DNA from 3 places in the Agathobaculum sp. Marseille-P7918 genome. Region 1 is predicted to be linked to each of the others. Evidence: predicted binding sites of a transcription regulator. Region 1 holds the regulator's gene; each other region holds the start of a gene.

Region 1 (9,838 bases):
AATCGCCCCGCCGGAGACACATAGCCGCACCATGTTCAACTACATTCGATGATACAAAGGAAGGCACACATGTGCCTTCCTTTTTCAATTGGGACTGGCGGTTGCATTCGGATATGCAGCTGGAAAAATATTGAATTCTAAACAAAATTCACAGTTTATTAACAGGATGTTACCGAATTGTCGTTGAAGCCTTGCGTATTTCCAGATACAATATATACATGGGATAGTATATAATGGAAAGGTGGATACTATATGACGGCAGAACACGATATCTTGCAGGTCACGCCGCGGGTAGAAGCGTTGGCGTCGCTTTGTGCGAGGCATGATCACATAGATGCTGCACTGTACAAAGAGTACGATGTGAAGCGTGGCTTGCGTGACCTGAATGGTGAAGGCGTGCTTGCGGGACTGACACACATATCGGATATCATCTCCAAAAAAGAGGTAGACGGTCAGCTGGTTCCCTGTGATGGCGAGCTGTATTATCGCGGCATCAAAATCAATGATCTGGTGCAGGGATTTATCCGGGATGGGCGCAAGGGCTATGAGGAAGTCACTTATCTGCTGCTTTTCGGTGAATTGCCGGATGCAAAGCGGCTGAGCGATTTCAAAAATCTGTTGGCGCAGGGACGCACCCTGCCGACAAATTTTACGCGTGATGTCATCATGAAGGCGCCGACGCACGATATGATGAACAGCCTTTCCCGCAGTGTGCTGACGCTGGCATCCTATGATAATAATGCCGATGAAATCACACTGCCCAATGTGCTGCGTCAGTGCCTGATGCTGATTTCAGTGTTCCCCATGCTTGCGGTCTATTCATACCATGCGTATAATTATTATGAGCGTGGCGAAAGTATGTACATCCATTATCCATCGGACAGCTTGTCCACGGCATCCAACTTCTTGCGCATGCTGCGGCCGGATATGCAGTATACACCATTGGAGGCCAGCGTGCTGGATCTGGCGCTGGTGCTGCATATGGAGCATGGCGGCGGCAATAATTCTTCGTTTACCACCCATGTGGTCACCTCATCGGGTACGGATACGTATTCGGCGATTTCCGCAGCACTCGGCTCACTCAAGGGGCCGAAGCATGGCGGCGCAAATTATAAGGTCGTTCAGATGTTTGAGGATTTGAAGAAGAATGTGACGGATACGACCGATGAAGAAGCCGTAGCAGATTATCTGGGCCGTTTACTGCGCCGGGAGGCGTTTGACCGCAAGGGCCTTATTTATGGCTTAGGCCACGCGGTTTACTCCATCTCCGATCCCCGTGCCGAGGTATTCAAGTCTTTCGTCGGGCAGCTGGCCCATGAAAAGGGCAGGGATGCAGATTTTGCGCTCTATTCTCTTGTTGCGCGACTCGCGCCTGAGGTAATCGCGCATGAACGTCACATCTATAAGGGCGTTTCGGCAAATGTTGATTTCTATTCTGGTTTTGTGTACTCCATGCTGGGATTGCCGCCTGAACTGTACACCCCGGTGTTTGCGATCGCCCGTATTGTCGGCTGGAGCGCGCATCGGCTCGAGGAGTTAGTGAATACGGATAAGATTATTCGTCCGGCTTATCGCTGTGTGCAGCCGGCAACGGGATACGTGTCGCTCAAAGATCGTTGACCATAGATTTGGATGGGAGGAAGAAAAATGCAGTCAATTGGATTTATTGGCGTAGGTGTAATGGGACGTTCCATGGTGAAGAATCTGCTCAAAGCAGGTTACGAGGTGGCGATTTATTCACGTACCAAATCCAAGCTGGAGGATTTTCTGGCAGAAAACAATGTGACATGGTGTGATTCTGCGGCAGAGTGTGCATCCGGCAGAGATGCGGTGATTACAATGGTGGGCTATCCAAAGGATGTTGAGCAGGTTTACTTCGGACAGGAGGGTATTCTTGCAGCAGCCAAGCCGGGTACCTATTTGATTGACATGACAACAACTGACCCAAAGCTGTCCGTTCGAATCTATAAAGAAGGCGCAGCGGGTGGTCTGCATGTGCTCGATGCGCCTGTTTCGGGCGGTGATACAGGCGCAAAGAATGGTACATTGTCCATCATGGTAGGCGGTGAGGAAGTGGATTTTCAAGCCTGCCTGCCGCTGTTTGAGGCAATGGGTAAGCAGATTGTATACGAAGGTCCGGCAGGAGCGGGTCAGCATACCAAGATGGCGAACCAGATTGCCATTGCGGGCACGATTGCAGGCGTCAGCGAAGCGCTGGCCTATGCCGAGCGAGCAGGACTGGACACGCAGAAAATGCTGGACAGCATTTCCAAGGGCGCAGCTGGTTCGTGGCAGATGGAAAACCTGATGCCCAAGATGATGCGGGAGGATTATGCGCCCGGATTTTTCCTGAAGCATTTCATCAAGGACATGAAAATTGCGCAAGGACAGGACTTTGGCTCTCTGCCTGTACTCGAGCGGGTCTGCACGATGTACGGCGATTTGGAGGCTGAAGGGATGGGAGATTTGGGAACGCAGGCGCTCATCCGCTATTATCGGGGAAATAACGAGTAAACCAAATAGGAACATAATAAAGGCTCGGAACCATTCGGTTCCGAGCCTTTGTTTCATGCTGCGATGCTTAGTCGATGTCCAGCGCATCCTTTACCTTGTCCCAGAAGCCTTTGCGCTTGCTCTGGTTTTCGTCTGTAGAGGTCGATTCAAACTCCCGCAGCAGCTTTTTCTGCTTTTCGGACAGGTTTTTCGGCACTTCAATGGTCACACGGACATATTGGTCACCGCGTCCGCGGCCGTTTACATTTTGAATACCCTTGCCCTTCATACGGAATACCGTGCCGGTCTGCGTACCCTCGGGCACCTTATACTCGACACGTCCATCGATGGTCGGCACCTGCAGCGTATCGCCCAATGCTGCCTGCGTAAACGAAATCGGAATATCCACATAAACGTCCTGGCCTTCGCGTGTAAAAATGGGATGCGGACGGATGGAGATGGTCACGAACAGATCGCCTGCCGGACCGCCGTTGATACCTGCGTTGCCCTGACCGCGCTGCTGGATGGATTGTCCTTCATCAATACCGGCCGGAATATTCACCTTGAATTTGCGTGTCTTGCGCACACGGCCTGCGCCGCCGCACTTGCTGCACGGCTTTTTAATAATCTTACCCGTACCGCGGCAGTTCGGGCAGGCTCCCTGTGTTTGGAACATGCCGAGCGGTGTGCGCTGCGTCTGTGTCACGACACCGGTACCGCGGCAGTTCGGGCAGGTTTCCGCACTGGTGCCTTTTGCAGCGCCGGTACCGCCGCATTCATCGCAAGCCTCAATGCGGTTGACCGAAATTTCCTTCTCGCAGCCAAACGCCGCTTCTTCAAAGGAAAGTATGATATTCTGTCGAATGGATTCGCCGCGCTGAGGAGCGTTGCGGCGCTGAGAACGTCCGCCGCCAAAACCGCCGCCAAAGAATGAGCCGAACAGGTCGCCAAGGTCGCCCATATCAAAGCCGCCGAAGCCGCCAGCGCCTGCACCGCCGCCGTAGCTCGGGTCAACACCTGCAAAGCCGAACTGGTCATATTTCGCACGTTTATCCGCATCGGACAGCACTTCATATGCTTCGTTGACCTCTTTAAACTTGTCGGCAGCCTCCGGATTGTCTTTATTCAGGTCGGGGTGATACTTGCGGGCAAGACGGCGATAAGCCTTTTTAATCTCATCCTCGCTTGCGCCTTTTTGTACGCCAAGCACCTCATAATAGTCTCTTTTATCAGCCATTGTGATCCCTCAAATAATGGAAAATAGCATGCCGCAGGGCGGAACGGAAACCGTTCCGCCCAACGCGGCATGGAAATTACTTATTCTGATCGTCGTCCTTGACTTCGGTAAAGTCTGCGTCGACAAAGTCGCCCTGTGCGCCGCCCTGTGCACCTGCACCCGGCTGGCCGCCCATGTTGGCGCCGCCCTGCGGAGCCTGCTGCTGATAGATTTTGCCAGCCAAATCGCTGAACTTCTTGGAGAGGTTATCGGTCGCCAGCTTAATCATGTCAGAATCCGTGCCCTTAAGCGCTTCCTTGACCTTGTCGATCTCGGCCTGTACGCCGCTCTTTTCGTCCGCGGTCAGCTTGTCGCCCAGATCGGTCAGTGCCTTTTCAGACTGGAACACCAGCTGTTCCGCGTTGTTGCGGATTTCAACGGCTTCCTTATTCTTCTTATCCTGCTCGGCGTACTGTTCCGCTTCGTGCATTGCCTTGTCGATTTCCTCCTTCGAGAGGTTAGTCGATGCAGTAATGGTGATCTTCTGTTCCTTGCCGGTGCCCAGATCCTTAGCCGATACGTTTACGATGCCGTTGGCATCGATATCGAAGGTAACTTCGATCTGCGGTACGCCGCGCGGAGCCGGAGCGATGCCGTCGAGGGTGAAGCGGCCAAGCGTCTTGTTGCCGGCTGCCATTTCACGCTCGCCCTGCAGGACGTGAATCTCAACGGACGGCTGGTTGTCAGCTGCGGTCGAGAAGATCTGGCTCTTCTTGGTCGGGATGGTGGTGTTGCGGTCAATCAGCTTGGTGCATACGCCGCCGAGAGTCTCGATGCCAAGAGACAGCGGGGTAACGTCAAGCAGCAGTACGTCCTTGACCTCGCCGCCAAGTACGCCGCCCTGAATGGACGCGCCGATGGCAACGCATTCATCCGGGTTGATGCCCTTGAAGCCTTCCTTACCGGTGATGCCCTTTACGGCTTCCTGCACGGCCGGGATGCGGGTGGAGCCGCCGACGAGCAGAACCTTGGACAGGTCGGAAGCGGACAGGCCGGCATCGCTCATTGCCTGACGAACCGGACCCATGGTGCGCTCCACCAGATCAGCCGTCAGTTCGTTGAACTTAGCACGAGTCAGTGTGAGTTCCAGGTGCTTCGGGCCGGTCGCGTCCGCCGTGATATACGGCTGGTTGATGGAGGTCTGTGCCATGCCGGACAGCTCGATCTTCGCCTTCTCAGCGGCTTCCTTCAGGCGCTGCATCGCCATTTTGTCGTTGGACAGGTCAATGCCGTTGGATTTCTTAAACTCTGCTACCATCCAGTCGATGATGCGCTGGTCGAAGTCGTCGCCGCCGAGGTGAGTATCGCCTGCGGTGGACAGAACTTCCAGAACACCTTCGCCAATGTCGAGGATGGAAACGTCGAACGTACCGCCGCCGAGGTCATAAACCATGATCTTCTGCTCGGCTTCCTTATCTACGCCGTAAGCCAGGGCCGCTGCGGTCGGCTCGTTGATGATACGCAGTACTTCCAGACCCGCAATTTTGCCTGCATCCTTGGTCGCCTGACGCTGAGAATCAGAGAAGTAAGCCGGAACCGTGATAACCGCCTGCGTTACCGGCTGGCCGAGGTAGGCCTCTGCGTCTGCCTTCAGCTTCTGCAGAATCATTGCAGAAATTTCCTGCGGGGAGTAGGGCTTGCCGTCGATGTTGACGCGATAATCCGAGCCCATGTGACGCTTGATGGAAATGATAGTGCGGTCAGCATTGGTGACGGCCTGACGCTTTGCCACCTGACCAACCATGCGCTCACCGTCCTTGGAGAACGCAACAACAGACGGTGTGGTGCGCGCGCCTTCCGCGTTGGGGATAACGACGGCTTCGCCGCCCTCCATAACGGATACGCAGGAATTGGTTGTACCTAAGTCGATACCGATGATTTTGCCCATAATTGATAGCACTCCTTTATGATAACTGTTTGCTTTACAAGATTTTAGTTGGCCACTTTGACCATCGCATGACGAATAACCTTGTCGCCGATTTGGAAGCCCTGCTGGAACACTTCGGCAATCTGATTTTCACCGAATGCTTCGTCCTCCACATGCATCACAGCATTATGGAAATTCGGGTCGAAGCCGGTACCCGCGGACGCTTCGATAATCGTGACGTTCAAGCCCTTGAGGCTTTCGACCAACTGGGTCATGGTCATTTCCACGCCCTTTTTGTACTCGGCGTCTGCTGTTTCTGCTTTCAGCGCACGCTCAAGATTGTCGTAGGTTGGCAGCAATGCTTTGACTGCGTGGCTGACCGCATCGTTGTACGATTGTTCGCGTTCACGCTGGCTGCGCTTACGGAAGTTGTCGTACTCCGCAGCCATGCGCAAGTAGCGGTCGTTGAGTTCGTCAAACTTGGCTTTCCAGTCCTCAGCAGGCTGCGCCGCCGGTTCTTCGGTTACATTTGATTCAGCGGCGGTTTCCGCTGTCTGTTCCGCAGCCGCCGTCTGTTCGGCTTCGGCAGCTTCGGGATGTTTCTTTTTGCTCATATTGATTTAATGCCTCCATTTGCAGGGAAATCAGGAATTCCCGTCTTTTTCGTCCAAAAAGGTTTCCGCAATCAGCTTATTCAGCCCCTTGGCAAAGCGGCTGAGCTGCGCGGACAACTTGGCGTAATCCATGCGGGTCGGTCCCACGATACCAATGGCACCTTGGCCGATGTGGCCAATATCATATTTTGCGTAGATTGCAGAGGTTTCACACAAGGGATTTGCTCCGTTTTCCGGCCCAATAAAAAACTGGATACCGTCTATCTTGCGTGTGGCCGGCAACAGATGCTTTCTGTCATCCTCCATGTAATCGAGCAATGCCTGTGCCTTGTGCATGTCACGATACTCGGGGAAACGCAACAGTTTATTGGTGCCTTCCAGAAAAACCTTTTGGTTGCTTAACTCTTCAATCAGTTCTGCGATATATTCGGCAACCGGCGCAAGCAACGCAGAAAGACCAGCGGCACGACGTACAATGTCAAAGCGCTCCGCTGTGATATGACTGAGCGGCAGGCCGGTTAGCGTCTGGTTAAGAACGTAGGTGAGCAGCTCGGCCTCCTCTTTGGAAACATCGGCCATGGTGCGCACCATTTTATTCTTGACTGTGCCGGAGTCGGTTACCACCACGATAACAAAATTCATTTTGTCAATCGGAATGATCTCAAACTGTCGGATGGAAATTTGAGTCATTGCAGGGGTGATAGCGACAGAGGCATAATTGGTCAGGCTGGAGATCAGCTTGCCAGCCTCCTGAATGAGACGGTCAAGCTCTCGTACTTTGGTTTGCATCATGGTTTGCAGCGGCGCTTCATCCTCACCAGTGTCAGTTGGCTGCTCCATCAGCTCATCCACATACAGACGATAGCCCTGCGGCGAAGGAATACGGCCGGCAGAGGTATGCGGCTTTTCCAGATAACCCATTTCTTCCAACTCGCTCATTTCGTTGCGAATGGTGGCGGAAGAAAAGGGGAGGGAATGCCCTTCTGTCAATGCCTTGGAGCCGACCGGCTCGGCAGTGCGGATATAGTCACCGATAATCGCCTTTAGGATTTGTTTTTTTCGCTCGGACAATTCCACCGAACCTGACTCCTTTCTGTTAGGGTTTAGCACTCATCCCTCCTGAGTGCTAAACTTAATTTACCATCCTGCGGCTGCAAAGTCAAGTGCCGTTTATGAATATTTTGTTAAATGATGCGCCCATCTTTGTCACACGACAGAAGGGAGTGCCAAGGCTACAAGACCGGCAGGAGAATTCGGCGTCTCCGGCTTGCTTTTCAGAGCGTGAAATGATATGATATTGTATGGAGAAAAGCGGCAGTCGGCCGTGTGAGAGAGAAATATATTCTCATAAAAGAAGGAGACAAATCACATGAAAGAAGTAAAAACAGGTATTGTTGGCCTGGGCCGTCTTGGCGCTGTGCATGCGGAGAATCTGGCCTTCAAGATTCCGGGATGCCGTCTGGTTGCTGCATGCTCACTGGAGCAGAAAGAGTTGGATTGGGCAAAGGATTATCTCAAGGTTGATTATGTAACAACGGATTATAAAAAAATGGTGGACGAAGCGGATATCGAGGCCGTGGTTATCGTTTCCTCGTCGCCCGAGCACTGCTGGATGATTGAGTATGCTCTGGATGCCGGCAAGCATGTCTTTACAGACAAGCCGCTTGGCTGCTCGCTCGAGGAGTGTAAGCGCGCCGAGGCGGCGGTGGAGCGCCATCCGGATAAGGTGTTCTTCTTAGGATTTATGCGCCGTTATGACCCGTCTTATGCGGACGCAAAGGCGAAGATCAATGCTGGTCAGATTGGTAAGCCGTATCTGGTGAAGGCAACCGGTCTGGATCCGGAAGCGTTAGTTGAAAGCTGCATCAAATTCTCCAAGACTTCGGGCGGTATTTTTATTGATGCTGCATCGCACGACATCGACCTGATGCGTTGGTTCCTCGGCGGCGAGGTGACCGAAGTGTACGCTGCGGGCACGACCTTCAAGCATCCCGAATTTGCCGAGAACGGCGATACTGAGACTGGTATGGCGATGCTCAAGTTTGACAACGGTACGGTTGCGTTCCTGCATGTTGGTCGAACTGCGCCGCACGGATATCATACCGAAACCGAAATCGTTGCAACCGAAGGCCATATCCGCGTAGCGGGTGTTCCGTGGAAGGATCGCGTCATGGTATATGACCAGTATGGTGCACGTCAGGAAATTATCGAGAATTTCCCGCAGCGCTTTGCAGAGGCTTATTTGCTGGAGATGGTGGACTTCATTGACTGCATTCAGAAGGACCGTAAGCCTGAGTTGACAGTTTATGACGGTACCAAAGCGACGGTTGTTACCTATGCCATCACGGATTCGTTCCATACCGGCAAAGCGGTCAAGGTAGAATATTGATTTTTGTTTCATGATAGAGAACACCAAGCAGCCCCGTGCCATCGGCACGGGGCTGCTTGTACAATGCATGAAAAAAGCCGCCTTAGTGGGCGGCTTTTTGATAGAGCTTACTTATACATGGCAGGCTTGTCCATCATTTCAATCGGCAGGAATTGACCGGTGCCGCGCGAACGATTGAGCGCATCCGCTGCAACGCAGGCAGCATAGCCATCCCAAGCGGATGGGCCGGTCGGACCGCCGGCGGCAATCGACTTGACCCATTCGGTCAGCTCGATGTCATAGGCTTCGATGAAACGATCCTTCCAGTCGGTCAGGATGGGGAAGGAGCGGGTCGCATTGGCTCGCTTAACGACTGCATACGGGTCAGGCAGGTTGACTGTACCCTTCTCGCATACAACCTGACACTGAATGTCGTAGCCGTAGGCGTCGGCAACCTGCACTTCCACATCAATACGTGCGCCTGACTGGGTTTCCAGCAGAACAATCTGCGGGTTATCATATCCCTTAGTAGAGCAGGCAGACTGGCGTACCTTGAGCACTTGGCCGTTTGCATATTCATCAGAAAGCAGCCAGCGGCAAATGTCCAGCTCATGAATCGCAACATTGGATACACCCATTTCGGTCTGGAAGCCGTCAGGCTGCGATACGTTGCGGTGACATGCATGAATCATCAGCGGTGCGCCAAGCTCACCGGAGTCAATGATTCGCTTCATCTCAGCGTAGCCGCGGTCATATCGACGCATAAAGCCAACTTGCACCAATCGCTTGCCGTGTGCGCACTCGGCCTCGATAATCTTCTCACAATCAGCTGCGTTTTGTGCAAGCGGCTTCTCACAGAATACGTATTTACCATGCTTAAGGCACTCTAATACGTATCCGGCGTGGCTTGGATCGGAAGAAGCAATCAGTACCGCCTGCACCTCGGGGGCAGCAATCAGCTCTTCGCCAGTTGCATAAGCACGCAGCCCTTCATATTGTGCTGCCGTTTTGCGAGCAGCCTCTTCGAAATAATCGGCGCAGGCGACTACCTGACAGCCGGGGACCAGATCGTGCAGACGGCGAATATGATCGCGGCCAATGGCACCGCAGCCGATCACACCAATATTCAACATATAAATTCTCTCCTTTGCTAGTAATTGGTAAAAAACAAGTGAATGATATGACAACGTGTTATGCTTGACGTGGAAAATTGAAATTGC
Region 2 (9,838 bases), on a different contig from region 1:
TGCTATCATAAAAACATAAAACCGTTCACGCTCTTGTTTTCTGCCGCAGCCTGCGCGGCGGCTGTCTACGAGAATAAACTAAGGCGCCCTACGGGGCGCTTTCTCTTTCGGAAAGGAACGAACGTTATGACCCCCTATGAACACAAGGTGCAATACTACGAAACCGATGGTATGGGTATCGTCCATCATTCCAATTACATCCGATGGTTTGAAGAAGCCCGTGTCGAATTACTCGAGCAGCTTGGATATGGCTATGACCGCATTGAAGCGGAGGGCTTTGGCAGCCCTGTGCTGGAGGTGCACTGCAAGTATAAAACTATGGCACGTTTTGGTGATACGGTGCTGATTTACGCACAAATCACGGAATATAACGGTGTTCGTATGGCGCTGCACTATGAAATACGAGACGAACAAACCAATGCGCTGCGCTGTGAAGGCGAAAGCCGACATTGTTTCATGGGTCGTGACAATCGCCCAGTATCACTCAAACGCAGTTGGCCCGCGCTGGACAGGGTTTTTGCCGCGCAGCTCGAAGCGCAAAACGCAGCTAATAATGGTGAAGCCTGATAGTTTGTCGGCATTCAACTACAGCTTTCCAAACGGCAAGTAAATATCGTTTGAATCAAACGGTCAGCGACATAAGTTGCTGACCGTTTTTTTGTGGTATTCTTATTGCTTCTTCAAAGATTGAGATACACATCATTGGAGAACTGCACTCCTTTTCTCTTTCGCACAGCCGTTCAGCGTGTTGCATAGGATGGGACAAAGGAGGAATTTGTTATGAACCAATCGGCGACCCTTGCGGTTGTCGGCGGCGATATCCGGCAGGCATACCTTGCCGGACTGCTGTGTGCGGATGGGCACACAGTACGCACCTTTGCGCTGGAGCGCCATCCAATCGAGGGGTGCGCCGCTGTTAGTGACCCTCGAAGCTGTTTTGCTGATGTGCAGGCAGTGATTCTGCCTCTTCCTGTGCAGCATGGGAATTCACAGCTCAATGCTCCGCTATCCAATACGACATATCCACTCATCGATGTGCTGGATGCAATTCCCGCGGATACCATCACATTGGCTGGTTCTGTGCCGTTTTGGGTGCATGCTCGTGCCGTACAGAATAATCTGCATTTAATTGACTACTTAGCGCGCGATGAACTTGCCATACGCAACGCAGTTCCTACCTGTGAAGGTGCATTGCAGCTTGCCATGGAACAAACTGCGCATACCATCCAACAGTCACGGTGTCTGGTGATTGGGTATGGCCGCATCGGTGCGCTGTTGGCGCATAAATTGCATGCGCTCGACGCGCAGGTGACGGTATCTGCACGCTCGCCGCGCGATTTTGCACGCATTGAAACCCAGGGGATGCAGACATTGGATACTCGTCAGCTTACCGGTCAGCTTGCCGGATTTGATATCATCTTTAACACAGTTCCCGCACCGGTGCTCGGTGCAGCGGAATTGGCTGGGCTTACCCCTCCCTGTCTGGTGATTGATCTGGCTTCAATGCCCGGTGGTATTGCTCCGGAAGCGAAATTGCCCTCTGGGTGCTGCATCTTGCACGCACTATCTTTACCGGGTAAAGTCGCGCCGCTCACTGCGGCACATGCCATTTACGATACGGTTTGCAATATTTTTCATGAGGAGGGCATTCTATGACCCCGCCAATTCGTATCGGCTTTGCATTAACCGGCTCTTTCTGCACCTTTTCTGCCGTTCTGCCCATTGTCGAAACCCTTGTATCACGTGGATGCGAAGTCACGCCTATCTTATCTGCACATGCTGCAACATTGGATACTCGTTTTGGAACGGCTGATATGTGGCGCGGCCGTCTGATTGAAGCAACCGGACGCGAAGTCATTGACAGTATTCCTACGGCGGAACCTATCGGTCCGAAAAAACTATTTGATATTTTGGTGATTGCTCCCTGCACCGGTAACACGCTGGCAAAACTTGCACATGGTGTGACGGATACTACGGTTACCATGGCGGTCAAAAGTCACCTGCGTGGAGAAAAACCGGTCGTTCTGGCCGTTTCCACGAATGACGCTTTGTCCGGCAGTGCGGCGAATCTGGGTACTCTGCTCAACCGTAAACATTATTATTTTGTTCCCATGCGGCAGGATGCGCCATTCGTCAAGCCGCGCTCTCTGGTAGCGGATATGGAACGCATACCGGAAACCATCGGCGCGGCGCTTGAAGGCAGACAACTGCAGCCTATCTTACTGTGTCCAGGTGAACGCTGAGCCGATAGGCAGAAGACTTGCGCTCTGGCGGGTGGCTGCACAAACAGATACCCCCTGTATAGGTCTGAGCTGTTCCTATACAGGGGGTTCGCTTTAATAGGTTCTTATTGCGAAGGCTGTTCCAAATTTGCATTGCTGCCGGTTGCAAACGTGATGGCACGAGCGCAGTTAGTAATCTCTGCCCGCTGTGTTGCACCGCCGAATTCACCATCCAGCGTCCATGGCACGGCTTCATCTGCATCAAATGAAATCTGTGCAGTGCGGAAGTAAACAAAGCGTGTGGACTCTGTGTTGTGTGTCAGCAGATCATTTACCAGCCATTGCAGTTCCATTGGATTTTCGACAGGATAAACCAACAGCACCTCGTGCAAGCCGTCATCCAGTGCCACACCGTCCGGCGTGATGGCTTTAAAGCCGCCAACCGACACCGAATTGGAAACCATGCCAAAGATAAAGTCATCCTCCAGCGTCATTTCTGCACTGTTTACGCGGATGTGATGCTGTTTGATATTGGTTAATGCTTTCACACCTTCCAGAATATAGGCCGCGCGGCCAAAAATATTCTTGGATTGCTGCGGCGTTGCATAGGATACTTCGGTAAACACACCGAACGCGGCAATATAGTTGAAGTAACGATCGTTAAACCGTCCGATATCGAGCGCCTGCAAATTATTTCCGGCAGCAACTGCCGCGGCTTCTGCCGGTACTTTGGAAATGCCCAAACTGAGTGCAAAATCATTGGTTGTGCCGGCGGGGATGTAACCGAGCGGCGGACGAACTTCAGATTCCATCAAGCCTGTGACCACTTCGTTAAGCGTACCGTCGCCGCCTGCACATACAATGCGGTCAAACTCTCCGGCGCGTTCGCGAACCATGCGAGTCGCATCCTGCGCACCCTGTGTTACATATAACGTCACTTCATAGCCAGCTTGTTGGAACGCATTGACACAGCCAATAATTTTCCCGCTCATTGCGCCCCGTCCGGCATGAGGATTCAAAATCCATAGCATTTTTTTCACCGGGCGCGCCTCCTCACCTTCAAAATTTAAGATTGAGTTAAGAAATTAAATCGCAAACCGCATTTGCGTAAGCAACCGGATCATCTACCGGCAGACCCTCAATCAGCAGGGCCTGCGTATACAGAATATCCGCATAGGTCTTTAACTGATCCGAGCCTTCCTCCTGCAATCGGCACAGCTTCTGGAAAATCGGATGCTCTGCGTTCAGTTCAAGCACACGCTCTGCGTGCACGCGCTGGCTGTCGTCCATCGCTTGCTGGTTGAGCACCTTTTCCATTTCCAGCGTCACCGGGCCTTCTGCGCGCAGGCAGCATGGATGGCTCTTCAGGCGGCGCGTCAGCTCCACCTTTTTCACCTTGCCGGACAATGCATCACCCAGCGCCGTGAGCAGCGCGCTCTTCTCTTCAGTGAGCTTTTTGATTTCTTCCTTGTCATCTTCGCTGTCCAGCCCCAGATCCGCGTCGGCAATGGACTTGAATTCTTTCTCCTTGTAGTTTGCCAGCATCTTGATACAGAATTCATCAATGTTGTCATCCAGACACAGAACCTCATAGCCCTTGTCGCGCAGCGTCTCCATGGCCGGCAGCAGCTTGATCTTATCGACGGTTTCGCCGCAGGCATAATAGATATACTTCTGCTCTTCCTTCATGCGGGAAACATACTCATCCAGCGTAACCAGCTTATCCTCGGTCGAAGAGTAGTACATCAGCAGATCCTGCAGCAATTCCTTATTTGCGCCGTACTGCACATATGCGCCATACTTGATCTGGCGACCGAACGCCTGCCAGAACTTTTCATAATCCTCGCGCTTATCCTTCTGCATCTTGAGCAGCTCGCTCTTGATCTTCTTTTCCAGACTCTGCGCGATTGCCTTGAGATGGCGGTCATGCTGGAGCATTTCACGCGAAATATTCAGCGACAGATCCGCCGTATCGACCATGCCGCGAACAAAGCTGAAATGATCGGGCAGCAGGTCGGCACATTTATCCATAATCAGCACGCCGTTGGAATATAGCTGCAAGCCCTTTTCATAATCCTTGGTATAATAGTCCATCGGGGCATGCGACGGGATAAACAGCATCGCCGTGTAAGTCACTGCACCTTCTACACTGGTATGAATATGGCACAGCGGCGGCTGATAATCATAGAACTTGCTGGTATAGAAGGAATTGTAGTCCTCGTCCTTGAGTTCCTTCTTGGATTTCTTCCAGATCGGAACCATGGAGTTGAGCGTCACATTCTCTGTATATTCCTCCCACTCCGGCTGATAATCTTCACCTGCATCCGCAGGTTTTTCCTTCATGCGAGAGCGTGTCATATCCATCTTGATTGGGTAACGAATATAATCCGAATACTTCTTTACCAACGCCTGAATGCGATACGACTCCAGAAACTCATCATAATTTTCGTTTTCTGTATTTTCCTTGATTGTCAGTGTGATACGCGTGCCGTTTTCCGCTTTTTCGCAAGGCGTGATGGTATAGCCGGCTGCACCGTCCGACTCCCAGCGGTTGGCCTCTTCACTGTCGACCGCACGGGAGACAACCTCTACATGGCTTGCCACCATGAACGCTGCATAAAAACCGACACCAAACTGACCGATGATATCCACATCATCCATCGCATCGTTTTCTTTCTTAAATGCCAGCGAACCCGAGCGGGCAATTGTGCCCAGATTGCTTTCCAGTTCTTCTGCTGTCATGCCGCAGCCGTGATCTTCGATGATAAATTTACGGTTTTCCTTATCCAACGTAATTTCAATCGGCAGGCTGTCGCGCGTAATACCAGTTCGGCCTTCCTTCATTGCGTTATAGTACAGCTTATCCGTCGCATCCGATGCATTCGAAATCAATTCGCGCAGGAAAATTTCCTTATGCGTATAAATAGAATTGATCATCAAATCCAAAAGACGCTTGGATTCCGCTTTAAACTGCTTCTTTGCCATGTGTATGCACCTCTATTTTTTGGTATTAGCACTCTCAACATCAGAGTGCCAACACTGATATGATAATCCAGTATCAAGGAAAAATCAAGGGGCAAGCAGAAAATTCATGATTTGTTTATATTTGTGTAGAGCAAAGCGGCCCAAAATCCTTTGGGCCGCTGCACTTATTGAATTTTCTTGTCCGCAATGCCGCGTTCATGAATTCGGCCACGCACATATTCGCGCAGTAAGGTATACACCACAGACACCACAGGAATGGCAAACAGAATACCCAAGACACCTGCGATACTGCCTCCCAGCGTGACGGCCACCAGCACCCAGATAGACGGCAAACCCACCGAGCCGCCGACGACACGGGGATAAATCACATTGCCCTCTACCTGCTGTAAAACAAGGAACAGCACAATGAACCACAACGCCTGCATTGGGCTGGCAATCAGGATCAGAAAGGCGCCTACAATGCATCCGATGAACGCGCCGAAAATCGGAATGAGTGCGGTCACGCCAATCAGCAATGCAACGACCAAGGCATATGGCATTTTCAGCAAGGACATGCTGATAAAAAACATCATACCGAGGATGAATGCTTCCAGACACTGACCGGACAAAAAGCTGTTGAACGAAGCGGATGTCAGATCGCATACCTCAAGAAAACGGTCAACATGCTTTTCTGGGAATATCGCATAAAACAAGCGCCGAAACTGTCTCCCAAGATTTTCTTTTTGCAGCAGGATATAAATTGCAAACACCAGACCGATGATTGTATTGGCTACGCCGCTGACTACAGAGGTGGCAATATCTACCGTGCTGCTCAGGAAATTGCTGTTTTGCAGGAAATCCTTTGCCATCTGGCCAACTTCTTTCCAATCGACATTCAGAAGGTCATCCTTGAACTTTTCAATCTCATCCGCAAACATGGGCAAGCGCTCGCCCGCGTCTTCCAGAATCTGCGGGAGACGCTTGCTGAAACTGGTCATTTCACGCCCAATGGCAGCAAACGATTTATATAGCTCTGGCGCCACCATAAACAGCACAATGGATATAACGCCCAATACCACAACCAGGGTGAGAAGCAAACTGAAAATGCGCTGCATTTTACGCATACGCGTGCTAACCTTCCCCTTTTTCTGCATAAAAATCTTTTTCTCAAAAAAACGCATGGGAACATTCAAGATAAATGCAATGCATCCGCCGATTAAAAACGGCGCGGTCAGGCCTGCCAGATACCGCAGCACAGAAGATACCATTCTGGTATTCTGTAAACCAACATATAGCAAAATGGCAAACGCAATCAATCCCATTATTTTTTTCATTGTGTCACGATTCAAATTCACTGTCAAACCCTCATCTATCTATGCTACATCGATATATATATAATCATTTTTCCCAGTTAAAGTCAAGCAAATGCCAACATATTTTATATGTTGTTCAAAAGCAAAGTGCCGAGCATTCTTGTTTTCAATATTTTCTAAAGTTTTTACGTAAATCGCTTTCTTTTATTTGTCATATCTGATAAAATATAGATAATATTATATCTGTTTTTGTGCGAAACAGATATAATGTCTGCACAGGTTCATGTGATGACTTGCGTATACAAACAAAGGGGGCTTAAAAATGTACAAAAAAATACTTGCGGTGCTTCTTGCTGTTGTCATTTGTCTGGGCAGCAGTATTCCGTGTGCGTTTGCACTGAACTTTGAAGCGGCAAGCGCCTTTGTAATGGATGGAGACACCGGTGAAGAGCTCTATTCCTACAATGGTGATGTTGCCCGTGTTCCTGCCAGCATGACTAAGGTGTTGACCGCTTATATCGTATATCAGGAGCTGGAAGCCGGTACGATCACGTTAGATACTCCGGTTAAAATTAGTCACAATGTTGCGGTTAAATCGCGCGATAGTAATTATCCGACCGCCGTACCACTTACGGAAGGCGCAACCTACACTGTAGATACGCTGCTACATCTCATCATGATTCCGTCTGCCAGTGCGTCCTGTATCGCTATGGCCGAGCACATCAGCGGCAGTGAGAGCGCCTTTGTCACGCGTATGAATGCAACAGCAAAGGAACTCGGACTGAATGCAACCTATTATAACTGTCATGGTGCACAGCCCAACTATATCACACCTCGCTCTCAGGCTACGCTGACCAAAATTTTCATTGATACCTACCCGGATATTTTACGCATCACCAGTAAGAGCGGTTTCAGTTTTAACGGTACCTATTATAATAACACCAATCATATGCTGAACACCATGGCGCCATATGAAGGTTTGGATGGTTTTAAAACCGGTACGATTTCGCAGGCAGGCTATTGTGTTACCACAACTGCTGTGCGCAACGGTCGTCGTGTGATTGCCGTCGTTATGAAATCAACCAGTGATGCACAGCGCTTTGCCGACTCCCGTCAGCTGCTCGATTACGGTTTTGAGCAGATTCAAAAGCGTGATGCGTCCCGTGCATCGACTAGTGTGTCCGTGACAACGCAGCCGGATAGCGTTCGTCCCTATCAGCCCGCGTCCTTCACTGTACAGCTTAATGGTGTTTCTGCAGCTTATACTGCGAAGGCACAATGGTATGTCAACGGCGAAGCGGTGAAGAGTTACGGCAACAGCAATTTCCAAGTGACTGCTAACAAGACCAGCACACTCAACTATACGCTCCGTGAGTTGACTGGCGATACGTTGGAGGTATCTTTTGTATTAACCATGCCGGATGGCACGGAGAAACGTGCGGAAACCTCAGTGCCGATTGAACAGCGTCCGATTTCCTATACCGGATCATTCAATATCCGCAGTGCGCAGGTTTATCCCGGGAAAACTCTGACAGTTACGGCAGATGTAATGGGTGAAAATGAAATTTATCGTGTGCAGTTACCTGCCGGTTGGCAATGGGATGGACAACCGATTGCGGGTTATTCCAACGACGCGTTTACCATTTTAAACGATAAGGCCAGTAGTCAATACACAATCAAAATTCCTTCGGATGCACAGCCCGGCATCCATACCCTATCCTTTGTCGTTGGTCCGGCAGACAGTACAGGCGTTGAACAGTTAGTGCTTTCTGCCGATATCGAAGTCGTTCCACTGGAGAGTCTGGAAGAAGATACATTGGAGGAAACCATCGAGATCCCTAAAAATGCAGAGGCCGCTTAAGCGGAGTAAAGGGAATCCGTTGTTCGCAAAATAATATTGTGGGATACCGATATGATATCGTCAAGGCGTTTAGTCGTTTCACACAAGGAGGTATGCATCTTGAATAGGAATCGACAGCTTTAGCGTATCGGTGTGCTGTGCTGCGCCGCAGTTCTTCTGTTAACACAGACATCTGTCGCAAAGGCGGCAAACGGCAGCTACCGCGACAGCGGCAGTTTGGATATGACAAAACTCAGTCAGACTGAGATTGCCAATCTGTTATCGGAAAATCCCCTGACCTTGCCTGACGAGATCTTTGAGGATGAGCCTTCGATCACCGCCCCCTATCGTGCGGGTAAAGTTAAAACCGAGGCGTTGCAGGCAGCGACTGACCGTCTCAATGCACTTCGTCGCATCGCGGGTCTGCCTGATTCGGTACAATTGGATATGTCGCTTTCGGAAAACGCACAATACGGTGCGGTTATACAGGCTGTGCAAAACGGTTTGAGCCATACGCCTGCCAAACCGCAGGATATGGACGAGGCTTTCTACCAGCAGGCATATTCTGCATCCTCCAGTAGTAATCTGGCCTCCGGATATACATTGACCGGCGCAGTAGATGGTTTTATGGAGGATAGTGATGCCGGTAATATCGCTATGGTCGGTCATCGGCGTTGGCAGCTCAACCCCAAGATGGGTAAGGTTGGTTTCGGTACTGCCGGTCGCTTTGTAGCCGAAAAGGTATTTGATAACAGCGGCACTGGTTGCGATTACGATTTTATCGCGTGGCCAGCAAGCGGGAATTTCCCGGCAGAAGAGGAGCAACATACGCTCTTTGGCGGCCAATATGCGTGGAGTGTAACATTGAACCCGAAGAAATTTCAGAATCCCAGCTTGTCCAGTGTATCGGTTACGTTGACCCGAGAAAGCGACGGGAAAAGCTGGGAACTGAATCAAAGTACCCGCGATACCAGCGGCGATTACTTCAATGTAGAGCTTTCCGGTTACGGGGTTTCCAACTGCATCATTTTCCGTCCGTCCGGCATCGACCAATATAGCGGTACCTATACCGTCGAGATATCCGGTTTGCGAACATCCACTGGGCAACCAGTTTCGGATTTTTCCTATCAAGTAAATTTCTTTGACGCAACCAGAGCCTGAACCTCAGCCGCAACCTGAGCCAGAGCCTGATCCCGAACCACAACCGGATCCGGAACCAGAACCTCTGCCCGATCCGGACGATAACAAATATCCGAGCGATATAGCGATGTCTGGCAATAGCACGATTGCTTGCAACAATGGAATAACAGCAGTTGTACTTGAGGACGGCACGCTTGTCAGTTGGAAAGGAGAAGGCGAGCCTAAAGGTACGATCACAACATTGGGTACAGGCTATATAGCAGTTTCCTGCTCGGAAAACCGTTTTATGGCACTGAAAGATGACGGTACCCTGTGGATTTGGAATGATTGGGGTGCTATTCAGCCCGATATTATCACCA
Region 3 (9,838 bases), on a different contig from region 1:
TCGCGCACCACGACGATCTCATTTTTTCAGCTCACCCACGGCTGCACACACCGTCATATTTTCAATCTACTGAAGCAGATACACCACTTCTACATTGGCGTTGCGGTCATGCGCGTCTTTTACCTCGCTCCGCTTGCCAAACAGCGCATCACATTCATCGAAAAACAGGATACAGTTGGAGTTTTTCGGTTCGCGGAAAATCGCCTGTAAATTTTTCTCGGTTTCACCGATATACTTACTGACCACTTGCGAAATGTTGATCTTTCACATCTCCATGTTGAGCTGCCATGCGATCACATGTGCGCACATGGTTTTACCTGTGCCGGGCGCACCTGCAAACAAAATGGAAAGGCCGCTGCCATAGCTGATTTTACTTTCAAAGCCCCACTGGTAGTATACGCGGTAGCGGTCTGCATCAGTCGCTTTTGCACTGCGGGTAGCACAACATCCTCCCATGTGTAGGCTGGCGGCACGCGGTGTGCCAATCCCCCTAGTTTATGCACCACTGCTAATAGCAGGCGGCGTGCCGCGCTTCACTATCTAGAGTGATTTTCCTGTCAAGGCCGGACAGCCAGCCGCCTGACGACAAGCCAATCGAATCTGCTGCGGCGAAAAATGAAATTTCGCCGCCATTTCTTCTTCCGTCACCCCATCACTTAGGGCCACATCCTGTAAGCCAACACTGAACACTTCCAGCCGTTCGCTCTCAGTCAGTTCTTCCAGTTCAATTTCCACAGTCAGCCAATGCAGCCGCGCTGCAAGCGCAGTCCCGGCTCTTTCCGGGACATATCATCCTGCAAATAAGCGAGCAGCTTTTCTTATTTGCGATCCAGCACCGCAGCATACGTCAGAATAACGCAATTCTGCTCAAACGCATCCAAACCGCACCGTTCAAACAGCTGCAGATCCAGCCATACTAACAGATCCTGCATCAGCGCCCACTGGCTGTCATACCCTGTACCGGTTGTCAAGTCCACCGGCCGTATCTCTTCTGCCCGCATTGCGTCCCTCCTTTTATGGTGTCTGCACGGTCACCGCCGGCGTCATAGTCACCTGTATCACGCCGCCATACATGCACATCAATTTGCTGGTATTGTTCAAAAGCGGCTTGCCGCCAACCAATACGGTCGGCGCCCCCGGCGCCCAAGGCGCTACGGTGGCCGGAACGCACGCACTCGGCGTTAGCACGCCTAACGCCGCAGCTGTTCGCCGCAGCTACCGCTGGATTGGCAGGGTTGCAACACATGCCGAAGGTGGGGCATTTATTATCCATGATCGTTGCAGCAAGCATCCCGCCCATCATCACTGTTTGCTGTGAGGAAACCGGCAGCGCCATAGGCACTGTTCCGAACGAGCAGGTGCAAACTGCTGTATTAACCACCGGATTTGCCATCAGATTCCCTTCCTTTCATCAAAAGTGCAGTTCAACACTACTTTCGCCTGTCTGGCATTCTGCATACTGCACTTTATGCTGATAAAACACGGCCAATCGGACCGCACTGCGCAGCAGCACATGAATCTGCCCTTGTGCATTCGTCCGGTATCGCTGTGCGGGCAGCAAGCCGCGTCCCCGTGCATGGGAAACTGTCAACGGCACCGCCAGCGCTCCTTCACCCTGTTCTATTGCTTGCAGCTGAACAGCTCGGACTTTTTGTCATCGACAAGGAATGATTGTGAGCTACATTCCCTACTGCAACGCCCGAAGTGTGCAACGTAACCTGAGTGTGCTGACACTGATGGAGAAGCACAAGTTGTGCTCACTGCATAAAAAGCGGCTGGCAGCACATTGGCTGCCAGCCGAGAAAACTTTACATTTTTCCTCTGTCCTCTTGACGGGTAGCAGTTCACATGTCCTACATCAGGAGGTATTTTATCATTGTCCGTTTTTACTGGTTCAGTTTACTTTTCCATGCTGTACTTTTTTTATTTGGCGTAAGTTTGGCGTAAGTTCCAAATATATCCATTTTTTTCGAAATAATTTTGCGGCTTAAACAGCCTTTTCAATCGTTTTTAGATTGTTTTGGAACAAAATCGCATCTTTTTAGCCAAAACTTAGTACATGCCGCCCATATCCGGAGCCGCCGGAGCAGGTGCAACAGGCTCCTTCTTATCAGCAACCAAGCTTTCCGTGGTCAGAACCATGGAAGCTACCGAAGCCGCGTTCTGCAACGCAGAGCGGTTAACCTTGGTCGGGTCAACGATACCGTTGGAAATCATGTCACCGTAAGTCTCCGTAGCTGCATCAAAACCGTAGCCAACTTTACCGCAGTTCTTAACCTTATCTACAACAATGGCACCCTCGATACCAGCGTTAAAGGCAATCTGGGCCATCGGTGCTTCCAAACCGCGTGCAACAATCTGCATACCGGTCTTTTCATCGCCTTCTGCCGTCTCAGCCAGTGCTTCAACCGCTGCAATTGCGTTGACGTATGCAACACCGCCGCCGGCAACGATGCCTTCTTCCACTGCTGCACGAGTCGCGTTCAGCGCATCCTCAATACGCAGCTTCTTTTCCTTCATTTCAGTCTCAGTCGCTGCGCCAACCTTGATAACTGCAACGCCGCCAGCCAGCTTTGCCAGACGCTCCTGCAACTTCTCGCGGTCAAAATCCGAAGTAGTACGCTCAATTGCGCCGCGGATTTCCGTTACGCGGTTTGCAATGGCCTGCTTGTCACCAGCACCATCCACAATTGTGGTGGTTTCCTTGGTAACCTTGATCTGACGTGCGGAGCCAAGCATATCCATGGTTGCATCCTTCAGTTCGATGCCGACTTCCTCAGAAATAACCGTACCGCCGGTCAGGATAGCGATATCTCGCAGCATATCCTTGCGGCGATCGCCGAAGCCCGGTGCCTTGACTGCAACACAGGTGAAAGTGCCGCGCAGACGGTTGACAATCAAAGTGGACAGTGCCTCACCCTCAATATCCTCAGCGATAATGAGCAGCTTCTTGCCAGACTTAACAACCTGCTCCAAAATCGGCAGCAGTTCCTGAATGTTGGAAAGCTTCTTATCGGTGATCAGCACGAGTGCATCATCCAAGTTTGCTTCCATCTTCTCGGTATCGGTGCACATATAGGGAGTAACATAGCCACGATCAAACTGCATGCCTTCCACAACTTCGGAATAGGTCTCTGCAGTCTTAGACTCCTCAACCGTAATTACACCATCGGTAGAGACCTTCTCCATTGCCTCTGCAATCAGCTTGCCAATCTCATCATCACCGGAAGAAATCGCACCAACACGGGCGATATCATTAGTGCCGTCCACGGTCTTAGAATTCTTAGCGATTGCTTCCACCGCCGCATTAACCGCCTTGGAGATACCACGGCGCATCACCATCGGATTTGCACCAGCTGCAACATTCTTCAATCCCTCACGCACAAATGCCTGCGCCAGAACGGTTGCCGTCGTGGTGCCGTCACCAGCCACATCATTGGTCTTAGTTGCAACTTCCTTGACCAGCTGTGCACCCATGTTCTCGTACGGGTCTTCCAACTCGATCTCCTTGGCGATAGTCACACCGTCGTTCGTAATCAGCGGCGCGCCATACTTCTTATCGAGTACAACATTACGGCCCTTCGGACCAATCGTAACCTTTACCGTATCAGCGAGCTGATCGATGCCGCGCTGCAGTGCCTTGCGCGCATCCTCGCCGTAAATAAGCTGTTTTGCCATGATATATTACCTCCTGAAATACCGGTTCTTACTCAACAATTGCAAGAATATCGCTCTGGCGAACAATAATATATTTTTCGCCGTCCAGTTTTACCTCAGTGCCGGTGTACTTGCCGGTGATGACCTTCTGTCCCTTCTGAACTTCCATCTTAATTTCCTTACCATCTACCACGCCACCCGGGCCGACCTCAATAATCTCAGCAACCTGCGGCTTTTCCTGCGCCGATGCAGTAAGAATAATTCCGCTAGCAGTAGTTTCCTCTGCCTCTACCATCTTGATCACAACACGATCGCAAAGGGGTTTGAGTTTCATAACGGATGCCTCCTATGAAAAATAATATTAACAAAGCCACTGTTTAGCACTCATATAACAAGAGTGCTAACTCGACTATTATATTACATCAACTTTTGCCAATTGGCAAGAGGTTATTTGGAAAATCCGTCAAAAAATTTATGAATTTTTTATGAATTGACTGGATATATTTTTTCAGTTAGCAATTCAGTGTTTCGAGTGCTTAAAATACATATGCAGCTCGCATTTGATCATGCCATTATAGAGTTTTCTGCGTTTATCCGCCTTTCTGCCAAAACAACGTTCAAATAGCGGATCTGAGCTGAGAATATACTGCTTCATTGGAGATTTTTCAACCGCAAGACCAAACTTTTGGTACAATGCCTCTGCTTCCTGTAGGTCAAGCAGGCGTTCACCATAAGGCGGATTTGCGATTAACACTCCATTCCGAGTGTAATCCCTTGCAACGGCATCTGCCTGCTCAAAAAATACCGTATTGGCCACGCCCGCCTTGCGTGCATTCTCAATCGACAGTTGCACACAGGCAGAATCAACATCACTGCCGACAATGTCAAAACGCGCACTGCCATCAGCCATGCCGATAGCATCTTCCCTCGCTTGACGCCAGACGGATGCATCAAAGCAAGTCCATTTTTCCGCATCAAATGCACGCATCAGGCCCGGCGCACGCCGCTGCGCAATCATAGCAGCCTCAATTGCAATCGTACCCGACCCACAGAACGGATCGAGAAACGGTTCTCTTCCTCGCCAACGAGCTACTTTAACCAGTGCCGCTGCCAGCGTTTCCCGCAGCGGTGCCGCGTTGCTGTTGGCACGATAGCCGCGCTTATGCAGACCCGCGCCCGAAGTATCCAAGTATAGTTCCGCCGTATCACGCATAATCGCAAACTGGATCTGATATTTAGCGCCGCTTTCCTCAAACCAGCTTTGATGATAGCATTCTCCCAATCGGGATACCACTGCTTTTTTTATAATCTTCTGGCAGTCCGGTACAGAGTGCAGTGCAGAATTCAAGCTATGTCCTTTAACCGGGAACGCGGCGTCTCTGGGAATAAACTGCTCCCACGGCAACGCGCGTACTCCCTCAAACAGTTGATCGAATGTTTTGGCGGGAAACATGCCCAGCCGAATCAATACACGCTCTGCGCAACGCAAATTGAGATTGGCCCATGCCAGTGTATTTTCGTCTCCCTCAAACACTACGCGACCGTTTTCAGCATGTACATCATTCAATTTACCACCAAAACGCAACTCATCCGCCACAATGCCTTCCAGTCCGAATAGCGTCGGGCAACACATGGTTAATTCCATGTCATGTACTCCCCCTTTTCTCCTACAAAAAGGCTCCTGCCGGAATCGCGGGCAGGAGCCGTCATATTATGTGTTTATCTTATCTGTTTCATGCACATTTGTCAAGCTGTTCACCACATATGAAGTCTAGGCAAATACGGTCTTTCGATTCGTTTGGATAAATAATATAGTAACCGAATTCCCATTAGGCGCAGCACAATGATATATAGAATTCCCACACTGACAACCGTACACACCAGCACTGTGATATCGGAATAACAAATCTGTGAAAACATCCGATAGAAAACACGCGTCCAAAAAAACAACGCTGTTCCACAAAACAACGGAACGCCAAATCGTCGAATTGGTCGCAGTGAAAAACCAACTTTCCGATAAAGAATAATAAAATTCAGCAGAAAAGCTGCGACTCCTGTAAGCAACATAGCAATGAGATAGCCATATATACCCATCCACGGAAAAGCACACCAATGATACATCAAAATCACCTGACACAGCTCCGCTCCCACCGAGATTACTACATTCCAATGTTGCAGGCCAAGTGCATTGAGCAAACTACCGGATGCCATTTGATAATAGCAGACCATTGCTGTGGCGCCCAAAAGCGACACATAGGGCATACTTAGCGATTGTCCAAAAAACAGCACACTGAGTTTGGGTGCAAGCGGAATCAAAACCGCAGTTGCCGGCATTGCAATCAGACCAACCGTTGTTATCGCTCTGCCAACCAACGCCCGTACCCGTTTGCAATTTCCTGTAGCTTGTGCGCCAGTCACAGCCGGCAGCAACGCCGTGCAAACCGAGCTGACCAAGGCAATGGGGAGCAGCAACAGCGGCATTGCCATGCCGGACAGAACTCCCAGCGCGGATAATGCCTGCTCATAGCTCAGCCCAGCAACCATCAGCCGCTTGGGCAACAGAATAGAGCCGGCCGAGCTAATCGCATTACCCAGCAAAGCCGATGCGGAAACAGGAAGTGCAATAAAGAAAAACTGCCGTACCGTTTCTCTTTCCATCGATACTTGTTTAACATCCGGCATTTTCCAATTCCGAAACAGAAAGCTCAAAAAAGCAGCACTGAATATCTCACTGATTACCATACCGGCAAATATTAGCATGGCGATGGTACCATAATCCTTACCCTGATACTGATAAAGCAAAAACCAAACCGTGGCAATACGAATCAACTGTTCGCAAACCTCGGAAGTTGCTGCGTATTGCATCCGCTCCAAACCAATGAACAGTGATTTAAAGATATTCTCTATACCAGTCAACGCAAGGCAAAGCAGCATAAACGGAAACGCACGTGCGCAGCGTCCATCGCCCAGGATATCAGATGCAATCCACTTTCCTCCCAGCAGTAAACATGCTCCACAGAACAAGCAGGCGGAAAAGAAAACCAGAAATGCCAGCCGCAGAATCATGCCAATCTTACCCCGTTCCCCTCGCGCTTCACTTGCTGCGCTTAGCCGAGAGCATGCCATGGTAATGCCGGACAGGCATCCAGCGTTACACACCAAATAGACGGAATGCACCAACCGATAGACACCAAGGCCTTCCGCACCTGCATAATGGCTGAGCAGGACACGATACAGAAACCCGAGCGCCTGCAGCACAATATTTCCGCAAGCCAAAACACCTGCAGCATATAGAATGGTCTTTTTCTGAATTCTCACGGCAAAACCCCATTTCAAAACAAAGTATGCTGTGAAAAGCAGAAATATGAATTAAAAAGCCGGATTCACACAAGGAATCCGGCCTATATATTATTAAATCCGTTTGCTCATTTTCTCACTATACTCTGCACGGAAAGCGGCGAACGTACCATTGTCCAGCGCATCTCGAATCTCCTGCATCAAATGATTATAGAACCAAAGGTTATGCATCACCAGCAAGCGCTGCGCCAACATTTCTCCACTCTTGAGCAAGTGCCTCAGATATGCACGCGAGAACCTACGACAGGTCGGACACTGGCAGCCCTCCTCAATAGGACGGTCATCTGTTTGATATTTGGCATTCATAATATTAAGAATGCCGTTATGCGTAAACAAATGCCCGTGCCGCGCATTTCTCGTCGGCATCACGCAGTCAAAGAAGTCTACTCCTCTGGCAACGCCTTCAATGATATTGGAAGGTGTACCTACTCCCATCAGATAACGCGGTTTGTTTGCCGGCGCATGCGGCAATACCACATCCAGAATGTGATACATCACTTCAGTACTCTCGCCAACTGCCAGACCGCCAATGGCATAACCAGGCAAATCTAACTCAGCAATCTGCTGCATATGCTCGATTCTCAAATCATCATAGGTACCGCCCTGATTGATACCAAACAGTATTTGATGCGGATTAACTGTATCCGGCAAACTGTTCAATCGCTCCAATTCGGTTTTGCAGCGCCGGAGCCATCGCGTTGTGCGGTCAATCGAATTCTTAACATACTCCCGCGGTGCTGGATTTTCAATACATTCATCAAAAGCCATCGCAATATCCGAACCGAGGTTGGATTGAATGCGCATGCTCTCTTCTGGCCCCATGAAGATCTTGCGGCCATCAACATGGGAATGGAAGGTCACACCTTCCTCCTTGATTTTTCGAAGCGTCGCAAGTGAAAACACCTGAAATCCACCGGAATCAGTCAACATCGGCCCATCCCAACGCATAAAGCGATGCAAGCCGCCCATTTGTTTCACAATCTGATCTCCCGGGCGCACGTGCAGATGATACGTGTTGGAAAGTTCAATCTGACAACCCAGTTCTTTCAAATCAAACGCGTCTACGGCACCCTTAATAGCGCCGGCGGTTCCAACATTTTGAAACACCGGCGTTTGCACAATGCCATGCGCCGTACAAAACACGCCTCTTCTAGCATTTCCTTCGGTTTTCAACAACTCAAATGTTCCGATTTGCATAATTCCCTCTTCATATACGGCACAATGCCGCGTATATTTGTTTTATCTCAAAAAATCAGCATAGAATCTCCAAAAGAGAAAAAGCGATACTCTTCCTCGATTGCCTGACGATAAGCCTCCATAATCATTTCACGAGTGGCAAAAGCCGAAATCAGCATCATCAAGGTGCTTTCCGGCAGATGGAAGTTGGTAACCAGATGATCCACCGCTTTGAAATGGTATCCCGGATAGATAAAAATATCCGTCCAGCCCGATTGCGGCCGCACATTTCCTTTTTCGTCAGCAATCGTTTCCAAGGTACGGCAGGCTGTTGTTCCAACCGCCCAGATTTTTCCTCCATTTTCTCGGGTGCTGTTAATCTGTTCGGCGGTCTGCTCGTCCATGATATAGTATTCCGAATGCATCACATGATCCGTGATTTCCTCTTCTTTGACCGGTCGAAACGTACCAAGGCCGACGTGCAGTGTCACGAACGCCAGCTTCACGCCCTTTTCTCGCAAACTCTCAAGCAGTTCAGGTGTAAAATGCAGCCCTGCAGTCGGAGCCGCAGCAGAACCGGGTGTCTTAGAGTATACCGTCTGATATCGCTCCGGATCATCCAATTTCTCCTTGATATAGGGCGGCAACGGCATAGTGCCGAGCTTATCGAGAATTTCCAGAAAAATACCGTCATAATGGAAACGAATCAGTCTATTGCCGTCTGGCTGCACGGATTCGACCGTAGCGGTCAATATTCCATCACCGAAAACCAACTCTACGCCCTCGCGTGTTTTTCGTCCCGGACGAGTCAGACATTCCCACAGACCGTCTCCCTTATCAGTCAGCAGTAAAACCTCAATCGGTGTTGTCTTACCGACCGCATGTCCCATCAAGCGTGCCGGGATAACACGGGAATTGTTAAACACCATGCAATCCCCTGGTTGAACATACTCCAGCAAATCTCGAAAGTGACGGTGTGACACCGAACCATCAGCCCTGTCAAGAACCAACAATCGCGACGCATCCCGCTGCTCCAACGGGTGCTGTGCAATCAAACGCTCCGGCAAATCAAAATAAAAATCGCTTTTTTTCATTGCAAAAGCATGGGCGCTCACGCGGAGCGCCCATGCCATACGCCTCCTTTACGGTAGGTTTGTCAACCGGCAATCGAAATACCGGTATAATAAAATTTCAGAATTTCTTCGTAGGTAAAGCCTTGCTTCGCCATCGCATATGCGCCCCACTGACTCATGCCAACGCTATGCCCCCAGCCCGAACCGGTAAAGGTATAGCTGACAGGCGGAACCGTAGGTTCCGGGGTCGGATCCGGGACAGCCTGACCCTCCGGGTCCTCTGATCCAGACGAATCCGAATCAATCACAACGGTCTGCGTGTCCGTATCATAATCTACGCCAAAACCTAGTGCACTACCTACATCACGCAATTTATAATAATTGTTGCCATTGACCAGATAGCCTGTCAGAGACACCGTTTTCCCATCCAGCACAATCGTCGCACTTGACGGCATGCAGCTTGTAATCTGCGAAGACACTGAATCGGTCATCTCTCCGCCTACTGTCTGATATGCTTTGCCGCTGGTCAGAACGATGCGGCTGTTTTCAGAATCCCATGTTATATTAAACTGACT

What was found. Region 1 encodes HrcA, which represses chaperone genes, less so after heat shock. Its sites were predicted from a motif close to TGTTAGCACTCNNNNNNNNNGAGTGCTAACA; they were not measured.
Region 2: htpG (molecular chaperone HtpG) is a predicted target of HrcA. The motif match lies at 5,231-5,261, and genes of this name have one in related genera.
Region 3: groES (co-chaperone GroES) is a predicted target of HrcA. The motif match lies at 4,033-4,063, and genes of this name have one in related genera.

Annotation. Positions count from the first base shown of each region.
Region 1 is NZ_CAXTXI010000005.1:179,014-188,851, forward strand. Features, by position in the region: gene ACESSO_RS09370 (flavodoxin family protein) at 1-52, shown strand, start outside; gene ACESSO_RS09375 (citrate/2-methylcitrate synthase) at 253-1,620, shown strand; gene ACESSO_RS09380 (NAD(P)-dependent oxidoreductase) at 1,648-2,514, shown strand; gene dnaJ (molecular chaperone DnaJ) at 2,582-3,730, opposite strand; gene dnaK (molecular chaperone DnaK) at 3,807-5,657, opposite strand; gene grpE (nucleotide exchange factor GrpE) at 5,702-6,250, opposite strand; gene hrcA (heat-inducible transcriptional repressor HrcA) at 6,281-7,327, opposite strand; gene ACESSO_RS09405 (Gfo/Idh/MocA family protein) at 7,620-8,639, shown strand; gene ACESSO_RS09410 (Gfo/Idh/MocA family protein) at 8,747-9,751, opposite strand.
Region 2 is NZ_CAXTXI010000013.1:12,338-22,175, forward strand. Features, by position in the region: gene ACESSO_RS14515 (acyl-CoA thioesterase) at 127-567, shown strand; gene ACESSO_RS14520 (dipicolinate synthase subunit DpsA) at 781-1,656, shown strand; gene ACESSO_RS14525 (dipicolinate synthase subunit B) at 1,653-2,243, shown strand; gene ACESSO_RS14530 (diacylglycerol kinase family protein) at 2,348-3,253, opposite strand; gene htpG (molecular chaperone HtpG) at 3,300-5,207, opposite strand; gene ACESSO_RS14540 (AI-2E family transporter) at 5,372-6,541, opposite strand; gene ACESSO_RS14545 (D-alanyl-D-alanine carboxypeptidase family protein) at 6,822-8,360, shown strand; gene ACESSO_RS14550 (CAP domain-containing protein) at 8,583-9,500, shown strand; gene ACESSO_RS14555 (S-layer homology domain-containing protein) at 9,607-9,838, shown strand, end outside.
Region 3 is NZ_CAXTXI010000001.1:2,928-12,765, forward strand. Features, by position in the region: partial or broken gene ACESSO_RS00025 (ATP-binding protein) at 67-456, opposite strand; gene ACESSO_RS00030 (hypothetical protein) at 541-735, opposite strand; gene ACESSO_RS00035 (hypothetical protein) at 819-1,001, opposite strand; gene ACESSO_RS00040 (PAAR-like protein) at 1,015-1,188, opposite strand; partial or broken gene ACESSO_RS00045 (PAAR-like protein) at 1,256-1,393, opposite strand; gene ACESSO_RS00050 (hypothetical protein) at 1,412-1,597, opposite strand; gene groL (chaperonin GroEL) at 2,053-3,678, opposite strand; gene groES (co-chaperone GroES) at 3,707-3,991, opposite strand; gene ACESSO_RS00065 (class I SAM-dependent RNA methyltransferase) at 4,178-5,302, opposite strand; gene ACESSO_RS00070 (oligosaccharide flippase family protein) at 5,413-6,975, opposite strand; gene tgt (tRNA guanosine(34) transglycosylase Tgt) at 7,069-8,211, opposite strand; gene queA (tRNA preQ1(34) S-adenosylmethionine ribosyltransferase-isomerase QueA) at 8,259-9,284, opposite strand; gene ACESSO_RS00085 (SpoIID/LytB domain-containing protein) at 9,347-9,838, opposite strand, start outside.